Linked DNA regions of Natronosporangium hydrolyticum. The protein of the gene in region 2 binds, or shares a complex with, the protein of the main gene of each other region. Links are inferred from orthologs where the notes say so. Each region holds a gene or a part of one and is shown on either strand. Other genes may lie near its edges.

The links.
Region 1: the proteins of secY (region 2) and secA are in contact, whole or in part, in a crystal structure (PDB 3DIN), measured with the Thermotoga maritima proteins. The link is inferred for Natronosporangium hydrolyticum from one-to-one orthologs. Residues at the interface, in WP_004081795.1 of Thermotoga maritima: Glu108, Gly109, Glu110, Glu111, Ala236, Glu237, Arg238, Arg239, Ile240, Thr241, Ile242, Gln243, Tyr244, Ala245, Arg246, Arg247, Val248, Thr249, Gly250, Arg251, Arg252, Val253, Tyr254, Gly256, Ala257, Ser258, Thr259, Tyr260, Leu261, Pro262; in WP_004082002.1 of Thermotoga maritima: Glu261, Ala262, Arg263, Lys300, Ala301, Arg302, Thr303, Ile304, Ile305, Leu323, Tyr324, Asp325, Pro326, Val329, Ser330, Tyr333, Ile336, Lys340, Phe345, Val349, Glu363, Phe364, Tyr374, Ser375, Gly376, Gly377, Glu393, Ile395, Thr482, Ser483.

Annotation. Positions count from the first base shown.
Region 1 is NZ_CP070499.1:4,544,607-4,552,195, forward strand. What follows is about bases 1,470-4,988. They hold secA (preprotein translocase subunit SecA), read right to left. Parts: upstream 4,667-4,988; coding sequence 1,670-4,666; downstream 1,470-1,669. Other genes in these bases: JQS43_RS20490 (Rv3235 family protein), read left to right, coding at 1,470-1,640; hpf (ribosome hibernation-promoting factor, HPF/YfiA family), read right to left, coding at 4,748-4,988. Outside these bases: JQS43_RS20480 (hypothetical protein), read left to right, coding at 1-477; JQS43_RS20485 (DUF6912 family protein), read right to left, coding at 450-926; more of JQS43_RS20490, read left to right, coding at 1,053-1,469; more of hpf, read right to left, coding at 4,989-5,410; JQS43_RS20505 (ComF family protein), read right to left, coding at 5,604-6,386; JQS43_RS20510 (LpqB family beta-propeller domain-containing protein), read right to left, coding at 6,425-7,589. UniProt on the Escherichia coli protein: Required for protein export, interacts with the SecYEG preprotein conducting channel.
Region 2 is NZ_CP070499.1:878,791-885,825, forward strand. What follows is about bases 4,011-6,975. They hold secY (preprotein translocase subunit SecY), read left to right. Parts: upstream 4,011-4,805; coding sequence 4,806-6,146; downstream 6,147-6,975. Other genes in these bases: rpmD (50S ribosomal protein L30), read left to right, coding at 4,061-4,243; rplO (50S ribosomal protein L15), read left to right, coding at 4,246-4,710; JQS43_RS04080 (adenylate kinase), read left to right, coding at 6,204-6,857; map (type I methionyl aminopeptidase), read left to right, coding at 6,869-6,975. Also shown: rpsQ (30S ribosomal protein S17), read left to right, coding at 81-392; rplN (50S ribosomal protein L14), read left to right, coding at 412-780; rplX (50S ribosomal protein L24), read left to right, coding at 780-1,100; rplE (50S ribosomal protein L5), read left to right, coding at 1,097-1,666; JQS43_RS04040 (type Z 30S ribosomal protein S14), read left to right, coding at 1,672-1,857; rpsH (30S ribosomal protein S8), read left to right, coding at 1,930-2,337; rplF (50S ribosomal protein L6), read left to right, coding at 2,350-2,892; rplR (50S ribosomal protein L18), read left to right, coding at 2,889-3,284; more of map, read left to right, coding at 6,976-7,035. UniProt on the Escherichia coli protein: The central subunit of the protein translocation channel SecYEG. Consists of two halves formed by TMs 1-5 and 6-10.

The DNA.
Region 1 (7,589 bases), 3.7 Mb from region 2 along the record:
GTCTTCGTCGTCGGGCTCCTGGAACGGATCTTCGAGGGGGACCTCCGCAGCTTTTTCGGCGCCGGTGAGACCGCCGAGTCGGTGATCGCCGCGAGCGGTTGGGCGTCGCTGACCGCCTCCCTCGCCGCGGGCGTGGCCGCGGGCGCGGTCGGATATGTCTACCTGCGGCGGGTCGGCGGCCCCAACCTGCGTTGGCCCGCGTTCCTGGTCGCCGGTGCGCTGCCCGGGCTACTGATCCTGATCGCGGAGGCGGTGACCCGGATCGCCGGCACCCGCCTGTTCCAGCTGGTCAGCGCCGCCAGCGCGGACGACCAGGCGGTCTTGAACTACTTCAACGCGGCCCGATTCAACCGCGCGCTGATCGTGCTGGTGGTCGGTGCGGTGGTCGCCACCGTGCTGATCGGGCGCACCCTGCGCGCAGCTGACCCGGCGTCGAGTGAAGACGACGGTCAACCCGCCTCCGCCGGCACCAACTGATCAAGTTCGGAGACGTCGTACCACTCCAGCTCCTCATCGAGTTCGGTCCCGGACGGGTCGGCTGCGTCGAGCGCCGCGGCCACCGCGGGCTCGGCGGCCACCCCGTCGACATGGATCGCCGCGACCCTGGTCAACGGCACCGGCCCGGCCAGGTTGACCGTCGCCACATCCGCCGCGGCCGCGCCGGCAACCTGCGCCGCAGGGAGGTCCACCGCGATCACCACTCGACGGGGTGCCGTGTGCCCGCCCCGCAACAGCGCCAACGAGGCGTCCGCGGCCCGGCAGAACGCCTCGTACTCCAGCGTCTCGTCGTCTTCGCCGGGGGCTTCCGCCCGCAGCCCGGCGGTGACCGCGTACGCCGCCCCGGGGGGCAGTTCCCGCTGCCGACGCAGCGTCGCGAGGACGGCGAAGGTACCCGGTAGGTAGGCACGGATCGGGGGACCGGTCATGGCCCCAGTAGATCACGAGCGGCGGCGACGACCGGCCGTCGCTCGACCTAGATCGAATAGTTGACATCGGTCGCTATTGTCGGCAGCCACGACGCACTGCGACGAAATGGCCACCGGGAGGGCAGCATGCGACCGACCCTGGCGACACCGCCACAGCTCCGACTGCGCGCCGCCCCCACCTACGATCCGCCCTTCGACGATCAGGCGACCACCGACTGGCGCAGCGCCGGGGCTTCGCAGCCGATGCTCGCCGCCCCCCAACCGCTGGCGCCGGCGGGCACCAGCGGTCCGGCCGGCGCCAGCGGCGGCTCGGCTGATCGGCGGTCTCCCACCGCGGCCGCGCCTGCCACGACCGCCGCGGCGGTCCGCTTCGTCAACACCTGCCTGGAGATTCTCAACGGCTACCGGGCGGTCAACCACCTGCGGGCGGTGACCCATCCGCTCGCCGCCCCCGAGGTGATCGCGGCGATGACTCAGGCGGTACGCCGGCTGCGGCGAACGGTGTCTCCGCAGCGCGCCAGCCCTCGCCGGGAAAGCCTGGTGAAGGTCCGGCAGATGCGCACCTGCGAGCCCCGCCCCGGCGTCGCCGAGTTAGCGGTCGTGGTGGGTGCCCGGGTCGGGCCGCAGGCGCGGGACGAACGGTCCTGGGCGCTCGCCTTTCGGCTGGAGCAGACCCAGGACCGTTGGTTGTGCACCGCAGCGCAGCTGCTGTGACCCGGTGCAGCGCAGCTGCTGTGACCCGGTCAGGCGCCCCCGGCGGGAGCACCGTGGCAGCGCTTGTACTTCTTGCCGGAGCCGCAGGGGCAGGGCGCGTTCCGGGACGGCGCCGACCCGACGGCCTGGCCGGGCGCCTGCTGCCGGGCCGCGCCCGACCGGCCTCCGGACCGGTCGGCGGCCCCGCGGTTGTCGCCGGAGCGGTTCGGCTGCTGCGACTCGGCGGCTCGGCCGGCGGTAGCCGCCCCGATCGCCGGACCCGCGCCGACCTGCGGCCCGCGGCCGAGGCCGAGCGCCGGGGCGGCGGGACGGTCGGACTCCCGCTCGGTGGTGACCCCGCCGGAGCCGGCTTCGCCATCGACCGTCGGCGCGGAATACTGAAGGTTCTGTGGCTGCGCCTGCGCCGGCCGCAGCCCGCGGGCACGGACCTCCACCGGGGATTGACCCACCGGCAGCGGCATCGCTGGCTTGGCCGCCGGCTGGGTCGGGGTGGCCGCTGCCTCCGCCTCCGGCTGCTGCACCCGCACCTCCGCGTTGAACAGCAACCGGACGGACTCCTCCTTGATCCCCTCCAGCATGGTCTGGAACATCGCAAAGCCCTCGCGCTGGTACTCCACGACCGGGTTGCGCTGCGCGTACTGCCGCAGCCCGATGCCCTCCTTGAGGTAATCCATCTCGTAGAGGTGCTCGCGCCACTTGCGGTCGATCACGCTGAGCACGACCTGCCGCTCGACCTCGCGGACCGTCGCCTCGCCGAGCTCTTCCTCGCGCCGCTCGTAGGCGGCCATCACATCCGCGAGCAGTCGCGACCGCAGCTGGTCGACCTCCAGGGCGGAACGGTCACCGTCCACCTCTTCGAGCAGCTCGTCGATGGTCAGCCCGACCGGGTACAGCTGTTTGAGCGCACTCCACAGCTGATCGAGGTCCCAGTCCTCGGCGTACCCCTCGTTGGTGGCGCCGCTGATGTAGTCACCGACCACGTCCTCAAGCATGTGCCGGACCTGGTCCCGCAGGTCCTCCCCGTCGAGCACCCGCTTACGCTCGGCGTAGACCACCTGGCGCTGCTGATTGAGCACCTCGTCGTACTTGAGGACGTTCTTCCGGATCTCGGCGTTCTGGCCTTCGATCTGGGTCTGCGCGCTCTTGATCTGCCGGGAGACCATCTTCGACTCGATCGGCACATCGTCGGGGATGTTGAGGCGCTCCATCACCGACTCGACCGCGCTGGCCCGGAAGCGGCGCATCAGATCGTCCTGTAGCGACAGGTAGAACCGCGACTCACCCGGGTCACCCTGCCGCCCGGCCCGGCCACGCAGCTGGTTGTCGATCCGCCGGGCGTCGTGTCGCTCAGTGCCCAGGACGTACAGACCACCTGCGGCGACCACCTCCTCGCCCTCGCCGTCACAGACCTGCCGCCACTTGGCGACGCCGGTCTCCAGCGCCTTGGCGTACTCTTCCGGCTGCTCCACCGGGTCGAACCCCTGCTGGCGCAGCTCGGCCGCGGCGAGGTACTCCGGGTTGCCGCCGAGCAGAATGTCGGTGCCTCGCCCGGCCATGTTGGTGGCGACGGTGACCGCGCCCTTACGGCCGGCCTGCGCCACAAACTCGGCTTCTTTGGCGTGGAACTTGGCGTTCAGCACGTTGTGCGGAATGCCCCGCCGCTTGAGCATCGTCGCCAGGATCTCGGACTTGTCGACCGAGGTGGTGCCGACGAGCACCGGCTGGCCCAGCTGGTGGCGCTCGACGATGTCCTCCACCAGCGCCTCGAACTTGGCCTTCTCGGTCTTGTAGATCACATCGGCTTTGTCCAGCCGGACCATCGGCAGGTGGGTCGGGATGGTGATGACCCCGACGTCGTAGACCTTGTTGAACTCGCTCGCCTCGGTCTGGGCGGTACCGGTCATGCCGGCGAGCTTGTCGTAGAGCCGGAAGTAGTTCTGGAGCGTGATCGTAGCGAGGGTCTGGTTCTCCTGCTTGATCTTGACGCCCTCTTTGGCCTCGATCGCCTGGTGCATCCCCTCGCTGAACCGCCTCCCGGCGAGCACCCGGCCGGTGAACTCGTCGACGATCAGGACCTCACCGTCACTGTTGACGATGTACTCCTTGTCTTTGCGGTACAGCTCCTTAGCCTTGATGGCGTTGTTGAGATAGCCGACCAACGGTGTGTTGACCGGCTCGTAAAGGTTCTCGATGCCGAGCCGGTCCTCCACCTTGGCGACCCCGCGCTCGGTGATCGCGACCGTCCGCTTCGCCTCGTCCACCTCGTAGTCGCCGCCGCCCTCGGTGCCCCGCTGCATCCGCGCCACGATCTGCGCGAACTCCGGGTACCACCGCTGGGAGTGCTCCGCCGGACCCGAGATGATCAGCGGCGTCCGGGCCTCGTCGATCAGGATCGAGTCGACCTCGTCGACGATCGCGAAGAAGTGTCCGCGCTGGACCAGCTGGCCGGCCGACATCGCCATGTTGTCACGCAGATAGTCGAAGCCGAACTCGTTGTTGGTGCCGTAGGTGATGTCGCACTCATAGGCCGCCTTGTGGTCGGCCGAGGTCTGGCCGGGCAGCACCGCGCCCACCGTCAGCCCGAGGAAGCGGTGGACCTGGCCCATCCACTCGGCGTCCCGGCTGGCGAGGTAGTCGTTCACCGTCACCAGATGGACACCCTTGCCGGCGAGCGCGTTCAGGTACGCCGGGAGGACACCGGTGAGGGTCTTACCCTCACCGGTCTTCATCTCCGCGATGTTGCCGTAGTGCAGCGCCGCCCCGCCCATGACCTGGACGTCGTAGGCTCGCTGCCCCAGCACCCGGCGCGCCGCCTCCCGGGCGGTCGCGAACGCCTCCGGCAGCAGGTCGTCCAAGCTCTCGCCGTCGGCCAGCCGCTCACGATACTGGTCGGTCAGCGCCTGCAGCTCGGCGTCGCTCAGGTCGGTGTAGTCGTCCTCGATCGAGTTGACGGCATCGGCGACCTTCTTGAGCCGACGAACCTGCCGCCCCTCACCAGCATTGAGGATCTTTTCAAGTATGGGCACGGGTCTTCAGCGCTCCCCTAGACGGTCTGAGCAACCATCGTAGGCGGAACCTCCGCCCGTCCGCACCCCGGTCGCGGTGAGTTACTCCGTCGGTTCAGCGAGACTCATCACGCCATAGTCATAAGCATGCCGGCGGTAGACCACGCTGGCCCGGCCGGACTCCTTATCCAGGAACAGATAGAAGTCGTGCCCCAGCAGCTCCATCTGGAACAGGGCGTCGTCGATCGTCATCGGGACGGCGGAGTGCTCCTTCTCCCGGACGATGTGCCACGGCTGGTCATCGGCCTCCGCCGCGGCGACTGCGGCCTCGACCGCGGAGGCGGCCGACTCCGAGAGACCGGCGACCTCGACCGACGGCGCCGGCTCGAACGCCTTCGTCAGGTCGGTGGGGAGATTGGCGGTCGCTTCGGCCACCGAGGTCGGGGTACGCCCCGGCCCCCGGTGAACCCGGCGTCGGTCAGCTGCCCGCCGGAGCCGGGTATAGAGCTTGTTGACGGCTTCGTCGAGCGCGGAGTAGAAATCCCGCGCCGCGGCCTCAGCCCGCACCACCGGGCCACGTGACCGGCAGGTGATCTCGACTCGCTGGCAGTGGCCCTGCTGCCGGGGGTTCTTCTCGTGCAGCAGCTCAACATCGATGCTGATGATTTTGCGATCGAGCCGGGCCACCTTGTCGATCTTCTCCGCGACATGCTCGCGGTAGTGCTCCGGCACCTCGACGTTGCGGCCTTTGACGACGATATCCACGCCTTACCTCCCCATGCTCCTCGTTACTCCGCAGGCACTGCGGAGGCAGCGGCCAAGCGTTCCTAGAAGTCTGACGCTAGCGCTTGAAGCGCGCCGCGTCACCCCCAGCGGCCGATGGGACTGTCTGCGCATCATGCCCTCAGTGGTACGAGCCGTACGAAGTCACAACAGAATAGTCGAACCCCTGCCGGGTTCACCAACCACGTCGTCCATTCGAGGACACCCCACCCGGCAGCGGATAGCGCCGCTGGGTGGCGGCGAGCACCGCCGCCACCGACACCGGGGTATCCGCCGCCGCCAGCCTGGCGGTCGCGGCAGCCAAGGTGGCGCCGGTGGTGACCACATCATCGAGCAGCACCACCGCCGCCCGGGTACGAGTCAGGTGGCGCTGGAGCCCCGCCGCCGACCAGCGCCGCAGCCGCAGCGTGGCCTGCGCCGTCGCGGCCCGCTGCCGATGGTCCAGGCCCGCCGAATCGGGCCGGGGCAGCGCCCGCAGCGGCCTTGCCACCACCGCCGGCACCCCGGCCCGGCGTAATTCCCGCCCCGCCACACGGGCCAGCCGATACAGGTGGTCGCCGTGCCGGGCCCGCGCCGCAGCCGGCGTATCCGGGATCGGCACCAGCACCACCCCGCCCGCCGCCGGAGCCGAGGCTGAGACCGCCGCCGAAGCCGACTCCCAGGCCGAGGCCGCCGCCGCGACCACAGCGGCGAGCAGCCGGCCCAACGGCCGCGCCAGCCGGTGCCGCCCCCGATCCTTGTACGCCACGAGCAGCTCGCCGAGCACCCCGTCGTAGTCAGCGAGCGCCCAGCACGGCGGGAACCCGCTCGGCGCCGGCTCCGGCCGGGTGGGGCCGGGGACCGCCCCAGCCACCATCGCGACGCACTCCGCGCAGACCCCGTACCGCAGCCCCGACCGGGCCTGCCCGCACCCCGCACAACCGCCCGGCAGCAACAGCTCCACCGCGGCGGCGAACATGCCCACCCGCGGCCCGGCGACTCCCCGGGGCGCCACCGTCACCCCAGGAAGAACGGGGCCCGGGGCGGAGAGTCCGGCTCATCCGGCGCATCCAGCAGATCGACCGGCCGGATCAGGCTCGGCACCCCGGCGAAGGTGTACGCCTGCCCGTTCGCCTCATACATCAACCTCGGCACCGCGGTAGCGTCGGCCGCCGGATGCGCCACCAGCGCGGTGACGGTGGCGTTGCTCAGATCGTGCAACGGCTCCTCGACCGCCCCATCGGCGCTCAACCGGTGCAGCCCCACCCGGCCGTCGGTCTCCCCCGCCACCACCAGTTGATTCTCGTGGGTGAAGGCGACCCCGGCGAGCTGGGTCACGGTCGTCGGCAACCTCCGCGCCGCCTGCACCGTCACCGACTCGGCGTCGACCCGCAGCTGCGCGACGTACAGCTGGTCACCGGCGACCAGCGCCAGTCGGCGCTGCTCTGGCGCCAGCGCTACCGCGGTGATCGGCCCAGCCAGCCCCGAGATCGCGACCACCGTCGACTCGCCGGTCACAGTGAAGCGATGCAGCTCACCGTCGGCGGCGACCAGGCCGGTGGCGGCGTCGCCGGCGCCGACCCACACCGGCTGTCCGAACTCCCCGGCGACCAGGCCGGTGTCGGTCTCGCGGGGCGCGTCGTCGCCGCTGGACTCCAAGACTGTGACCCGTTGCTGCCCCTCACCGGCGCCGCGGACCAGCGCCGCGAGATCACCGCCAGCGGTCAGGGCAGCTGCCTGAACCCCGAAATTGACCTCGTCGGTGAGGACCGCCGGCTGCCGCGCCCGGTCGCTACTGTAGGCCCGGACCGCCCCGTCGAGCAGCACGAACCGCGTCGGGTCGGCCGGCGGCACCTGAGCGCGCACCCGGGCGTGCTGAACCCGGTCCTCGATCCGCAGCTCCAGCTCCGGGTCGCCCCCGCGCAGCTGCAACAGACTCCGTGCCAGCTGGGTCGCCAGGTCATCGACCTCCTGCCCGTCGACCGCGGCGGCGTTGAAATTCACCACCAGCCGGTCGTCCTCCCAATAGGGCGTACCGATGTGATTGGTGCCGGCGGGCAGACTCTCCAACCTGGTCAAGCCGGGCGCCGGCCCGGTCAACAGCCACTGCACCACCGTCCACGGATGCTGCTCGGCCGGCTCCCCGGCCAGCGGCAACCACCGCAGATCCGGTACCAGCTGA
Region 2 (7,035 bases):
TTCACCGCCGCTCTGGAAGAGGCCGAGGCGAAGGCCGAGTCCGGCGAGTCGGCCGCCGCTGAGCCGGCCCGGAGCGCGTCATGAAGGAGAACACCGTGACCGACAGCACCGCGACTGACGGCACCGCGACCACCGAACCGGCGCGCGGCCGGCGGAAGGTGCGCGAGGGCCTGGTGGTCAGCGACAAGATGAACAAGACCGTAGTGGTCGAGATCGAGGACCGGGTCAAGCACCCGTTGTACGGCAAGGTCATGCGCCGTACCAGCAAATTGAAGGCGCACGACGAGCACAACGCGTGCGGGATCGGCGACCGAGTCTCCCTGATGGAGACTCGTCCGCTCTCCGCCACCAAGCGCTGGCGGGTCGTGGAGATCCTGGAAAAGGCCAAGTAGGTTCAGGAGATAAGGCCCAATGATTCAGCAAGAGTCACGGCTACGCGTCGCTGACAACACCGGGGCACGGGAGATCCTGTGCATCCGGGTGCTTGGCGGCTCCGGCCGGCGCTACGCGGGCATCGGCGACCAGATCGTGGCCACCGTGAAGGAAGCGATTCCTGGCGCGACCGTGAAGAAGGGCGACATCGTCAAGGCTGTTGTCGTGCGGACCGCTAAGGAGAAGCGGCGGCCGGACGGCTCTTACATCCGGTTCGACGAGAACGCCGCGGTGATCCTGCGCGACGGTGGCGACCCCCGGGGTACCCGGATCTTCGGTCCGGTGGGCCGCGAACTGCGCGACAAGCGGTTCATGAAGATCATCTCCCTGGCGCCGGAGGTGCTTTGATGAAGGTCAAGAAGAACGACACGGTCGAGGTCCTCGCCGGCAGGGACAAGGGTGCGCGTGGGAAGGTGATCGCTGCCTACCCACGGACGCAGCAGGTGCTGGTGGAGGGCGTGAACCGGGTCAAGAAGCACACCAAGGTGCAGACCAGTCGACGGGGCTCCAAGACCGGCGGGATCGTCACCCAGGAGGCGCCGATCGACGTCTCCAAGGTGATCGTGCTCGACGAGGACGGTAACCGGACCCGGGTCGGCTATCGCTTGGACCCGGAGACCGGGGCCAAGGTGCGCATCGCCCGCAAAACCGGGAAGGAGCTGCCATGACCGCCGCGACTCAGACGGCGCCGCCACCCCGGCTGCGCGAGCGTTACCGGAGTGAGCTCGTGTCGCAGCTGCAGGAGCAGTTCGGCTACGCCAACCCGATGCAGGTGCCGCGGCTGGTGAAGATCGTGGTGAACATGGGGGTCGGCGAGGCCGCCCGGGACGCCAAGGTCATCGACGGTGCGGTCCGGGACCTGGCGACTATCACCGGGCAGAAGCCGCAGCTGCGGCGGGCCCGTAAGTCCATCGCGCAGTTCAAGCTGCGGGAGGGCATGCCGATCGGCGCGAAGGTGACCCTACGTGGCGACCGGATGTGGGAGTTCCTTGACCGGCTGCTCTCCATCGCGCTGCCCCGGATCCGCGACTTCCGCGGGCTGGACGGGCGGAAGCTGGACGGCAGCGGCAACTACACCTTCGGTCTGACCGAGCAGTCGGTGTTCCACGAGATCGATCAGGATAAGATCGATCAGGTGCGGGGGATGGACATCACCCTGGTCACCAGCGCCACCACCGACGACGAGGGTCGGGCACTGCTCAAGCTGCTTGGCTTCCCGTTCAAGGAGAACTGACAGAGATGGCGAAGAAAGCACTGGTCAACAAGGCCAACGCGAAGCCGAAGTTCGCGGTCCGGGCCTACACGCGCTGCCAGAGGTGCGGTCGCCCCAAGGCGGTCTACCGCAAGTTCGGCCTGTGCCGGATCTGTATCCGGAGCATGGCCCACCGCGGTGAGCTGCCCGGGGTGTCCAAGGCTTCCTGGTAACCATCGATCTTCGCTGCAGGCCCCACCGGTGGCACCGGCGGGGAACCGGAGCGAGAAAGGCAGAATCCACTCATGACCATGACCGACCCGATCGCAGACATGCTGACGCGTCTGCGTAACGGCAACCAGGCGTACCACGATCAGGTGATCATGCCCTACTCGAAGCTCAAGGCGAACATCGCCGAGGTGCTGAAGTCAGAGGGCTATGTCGCCTCGTGGCAGGTCCAGGAGCCGCAAGATGGCCAGGTCAGCCGGCAGCTGGTGCTAGAGCTGAAGTATGGCCAGCACCGCGAGCGCAGCCTGGCGGGCCTGCGTCGGGTCTCCAAGCCGGGCCTTCGGGTGTACGCCAAGTCGGGGGAGCTGCCCCGGGTGCTCGGGGGCCTCGGGGTCGCCATCATCTCGACATCCCAGGGGCTGCTGACCGACCGGCAGGCCCGTAAGCGCGGGGTGGGCGGGGAAGTCCTCGCCTACGTCTGGTGAGGAGGAGCCGCTGTGTCGCGTATCGGACGTAGGTCGATCCCGGTGCCCGCCGGGGTCGAGGTCACCATTGATGACCGGACCGTGCAAGTGAAGGGCCCGAAGGGCGAGCTGTCCCACACCGTCGCCGAGAGCATCTCGGTCGACCGGGCGGAGGACGGCACGCTGGCGGTGACCCGCGCCACCGACGAGCGTAAGGCCAGGGAACTCCATGGCCTGTCGCGGACGTTGGTAGCTAACATGATCGTGGGCGTCACCGACGGTTACCGGAAGACGTTGGAGATCAACGGCACCGGTTACCGGGTGACCGCCAAAGGCAAAGACCTCGAGTTCGCCCTTGGCTTCTCGCACCCAGTGGTGGTCACACCGCCGGAGGGGATCGAGTTCACCGTGGAGCGGCCGACCCTGTTCCACGTCGCCGGCATCGACAAGCAGCTGGTGGGTGAGGTCGCAGCCAACATCCGCAAGCTCCGGCCGCCGGAGCCGTACAAGGGCAAGGGCGTGAAGTACGCCGACGAGGTGATTCGGCGCAAGGCCGGGAAGGCAGGTAAGAAGTGAGCGCCACGCTGTTGAAGCGGCGCGGCAGCGCCGGGGTCGCCGGGCAGCGTTCGGTGGCTCGCGCTCGGCGGCACTTCCGGGGCCGCAAGCAGATCACCGGGACCCCAAGCCGCCCGCGGCTGGTGGTCACCCGCTCGCTGCGGCACATCGTCGCGCAGGTCGTCGACGACACCAAGGGCCACACGATCGCCTCCGCCTCGACCATGGATCCGTCGCTGCGGGGGACCTCCGGGTCCAAGAGCGAGCTGGCCACCAAGGTGGGCACGTTGCTTGCGGAGCGGGCGACCGAGGCCGGAATCACCGAGGTGATCTTCGACCGCGGCGGCAACACCTACGCCGGCCGCATCGCCGCACTCGCCGATGCCGCCCGCGCTGGCGGGCTGAGGTTCTAGGCGTGGGCACCGGGTTCCAGACGTTCGAGACACGGGTTTGAGGAAGGTACGACTAATGGCAGGTCCGCAGCGCGGCACGGGCGGCTCGGCGACCAGCGAGGGTGGCCGGGACGGTCGCCGGGAGGGCCGCCGCGATCGCCGGGACGGCGGCCGGGGCGCCCCCGCCGAGAAGAGCACTCACCTGGAGCGGGTGGTCACCATCAACCGGGTGGCCAAGGTCCACCAGGGTGGTCGCCGGTTCAGCTTCACCGCCCTGGTGGTGGTAGGCGACGGCGACGGGACGGTCGGCGTCGGCTACGGCAAGGCCAAGGAGGTCCCGGCGGCGATCGCCAAGGGGGTCGAGGAGGCGAAGAAGCACTTCTTCAAGGTCCCCCGGATCGCCGGTACCATCCCGCACCCGGTGCAGGGTGAGGAGGCGGCCGGGGTGGTTCTGCTGAAGCCCGCCAGCGGTGGTACCGGTGTGATCGCCGGTGGCCCGGTCCGCGCGGTGCTGGAGTGTGCCGGCATCCACGACGTGCTCTCGAAGAGCCTCGGCTCCTCGAACCCGATCAACATTGTGCACGCCACGGTCGCGGCGCTGCGGCAGCTGGAGCCGCCGGAGGCGGTTGCGGCGCGGCGGGGCCTGCCGGTCGAGGAGGTGGCGCCGGCGGCGATGCTGGCTGCGCAGGCTGCGGCCCAGCCACAGACCGGCGGCCAGTCAGACGCGTCCGGCGGCGGCCGTCAGGGCAACAACTCGTCCGTGAACACAGCGGTCTGAGCGCAGGGAGAGACTGACGATGGCGCGGCTGAAGGTGACCCAGGTGCGGTCCGCGATCGGGCGTAAGCCCAACCAGCGGGAGACGTTGCGCAGCCTGGGGCTGAAGCACATCAACCATGAGGTGGTTAAGGAAGACCGCCCGGAGATCCGAGGGATGATCTTCACGGTCAGTCACCTCGTGCAGGTCGAGGAGGTGGAGTAGGGATGACGATCAAGGTGCATCACCTACGGCCGGCGCCCGGTGCCAAGACCGACAAGATCCGGGTCGGTCGGGGCGAGGGCTCGAAGGGTAAGACCGCCGGTCGGGGCACCAAGGGCTCGAAGGCCCGGAAGCAGGTGCCGGCCAGCTTCGAGGGCGGCCAGACCCCGATTCACATGCGGCTACCCAAGATGAAGGGGTTCCGCAACCGGTTCAAAATCAGCTATCAGGTGGTAAACCTGGACAAGCTGGCGGAGCTGTTCCCGTCCGGCGGCACGGTGGGGCCGGACGAGTTGGTACAGGCCGGGGCGGTTCGGAAGAACCAGCCGGTCAAGGTACTTGGGGACGGGGACCTCAACGGGGTGAAGATCGAGGTCACGGCGCACGCGTTCAGCGGCGCCGCCCGCGAGAAGATCACCGCTGCGGGGGGGAGCACGACACTGGTCGGCCGTGGGGGCGGCTCGGACTAAGTGGGTGAGGGTGTACTCATCCGAACTAACTGTTAGCATCCGTCCAGACGCCCCCTCGCCCTAGCCTGGGCGGGCCTCGCGCAGGAGGAAGAAGCTTGCTCTCGGCCTTTATCAACGCGTTCCGTACGCCCGACCTGCGCAAGAAGATCCTGTTCACGATCTTCATCGTGGGTATCTACCGACTGGGTGCCAACGTGCCCAGTCCGGGCGTCTCGTATGACCGGGTGCAATCCTGCGTGGAGGCTGCGGAGGCGCAGGAAGAGGGGGGGATGGGTGTCTTCACCCTCCTCAATCTCTTCTCAGGTGGTGCGCTGCTCCAGCTGTCGGTCTTTGCGCTGGGCATCATGCCCTACATCACGGCATCGATCATCATGCAGCTGTTGCGGGTGGTCATCCCGAGGTTGGAGATGCTCCAGAAAGAGGGGCAGTCCGGCCAGGCCAAGATCACACAGTACACGCGCTATCTGACCCTCGGGCTGGCGGTGCTGCAGTCCTCGGCGTTCGTCGCATTGGCGCAGTCGGGACAGTTGTTCGGTAACGTCACCTGTCCCGACGTCATCCCCGGCCAGATCGACACCGGCATCTCCGACTGGATCGTGGTGAGCACCCTGGTGATCACCATGACCGCCGGCACCGGTGTGATCATGTGGCTGGGTGAGCTGATCACCGACCGGGGGATCGGCAACGGGATGTCGACGCTGATCTTCGTCTCGATCGCCGCTCAGCTCCCCACCGAGGGTTGGCGGATCCAGCAGACCCAGGGCCCGGGGCCGTTCATCGCGTTGCTCGGGGTCGCGGTCCTGATCATCACCGCGGTCGTCTTCATGGAGCTCGGCCAGCGCCGGATTCCGGTGCAGTACGCCAAGCGCATGATCGGTCGCCGGATGTATGGCAACACCTCGACGTACATCCCGCTGAAGATCAACCAGGCGGGTGTCATCCCGGTCATCTTCGCGTCGTCGATCCTCTACCTGCCGCAGCTCGGCCTGCAGTTCGCGGAGTCGGAAGACCCGGGCCCGGTGTACCGCTGGGTGGAGCAGAACATCGCGCTGCCGACCAGCCCGATCTACATCGTCACGTACGTCTTGATGATCATCTTCTTCACCTACTTCTACGTCTCGATCACGTTCAACCCGAACGACGTGGCAGACAACATGAAGAAGTACGGCGGGTTCGTGCCGGGCATCCGACCCGGGAAACCGACCGCAGAGTACCTGGACTTCGTGCTCTCCCGGATCACCCTCGCCGGCTCGCTGTACCTAGCGGCGGTGGCGGTGCTACCAAACTTCTTCTTCATCTACCTGGACAGCGATCAGTTCATCAACTTCCCGTTCGGTGGGACAGCAGTGCTGATCATGGTCGGCGTGGGTCTGGAGTCGGTGAAGCAGATCGAGAGCCAGCTCATGCAGCGGAACTACGAAGGGTTCTTGCGCTAACGATGGTGGGGCAACGGGCGTACCGTTGTTTGATCATCCGAGCAGCTGGGAGGGCGCGTGAGACTCGTACTGGTCGGGCCTCCTGGGGCGGGTAAAGGGACGCAGGCGGAGTTCATCGCCGCGCACTTGGCCGTCCCGAAGATCTCGACCGGCGACATCTTCCGCGACAACGTGGCACGCGGTACTGAACTCGGAGTTCAGGCTCGCAGCTACATGGACGCCGGGCAGCTGGTGCCGGACGAGGTAACCATCAATATGGTCCGAGACCGGCTAGCCGAGCCCGACGCTGGTGACGGGTTTCTGCTCGACGGGTTTCCCCGCACCGTGCCGCAGGCCTCAGCCCTCGACAAGCTGGTGGCCGATCTGGGCGCCGGGCTGGAAGTGGTACTGGAGCTCGTCGTGGACGACGACGAGGTGATCCGGCGCCTCTCCGGCCGGCGTACCTGCCGCGGCTGCGGCAAGATCTGGCATGTCGAGTTCGACCCACCGGTTCGGGAGGGTAGCTGCGACCGCTGCGGTGGCCAGCTCTTCCAACGAGACGACGACAAGGCGGAGACGGTCGCGGAGCGGCTGCGGGTCTACGCTCGCGACACGGCGCCGCTGGTCGACTACTACGGTGCGCAGGGCAGGCTGGTCGGGATCGACGCCACCGGGCCGGTTGAGGATGTGACCTTGCGAGCGATCGACGCGCTGCGGTCGTACGGCGGCTAGTCGGGGTCCTGGTGTTCAGACTTCGTGAGCGTCCGCTCGACATCGAGTACAAGACGCCTGAACAGATCGCCTCGATGCGGGCCGCCGGCCTGGTCGTCGCGGACGCGTTGGCGGCCACCCGGGCGGCGGTGGCGCCCGGGGTGTCTACCGCCGAGTTGGACGCGGTCGCCGAGCAGAC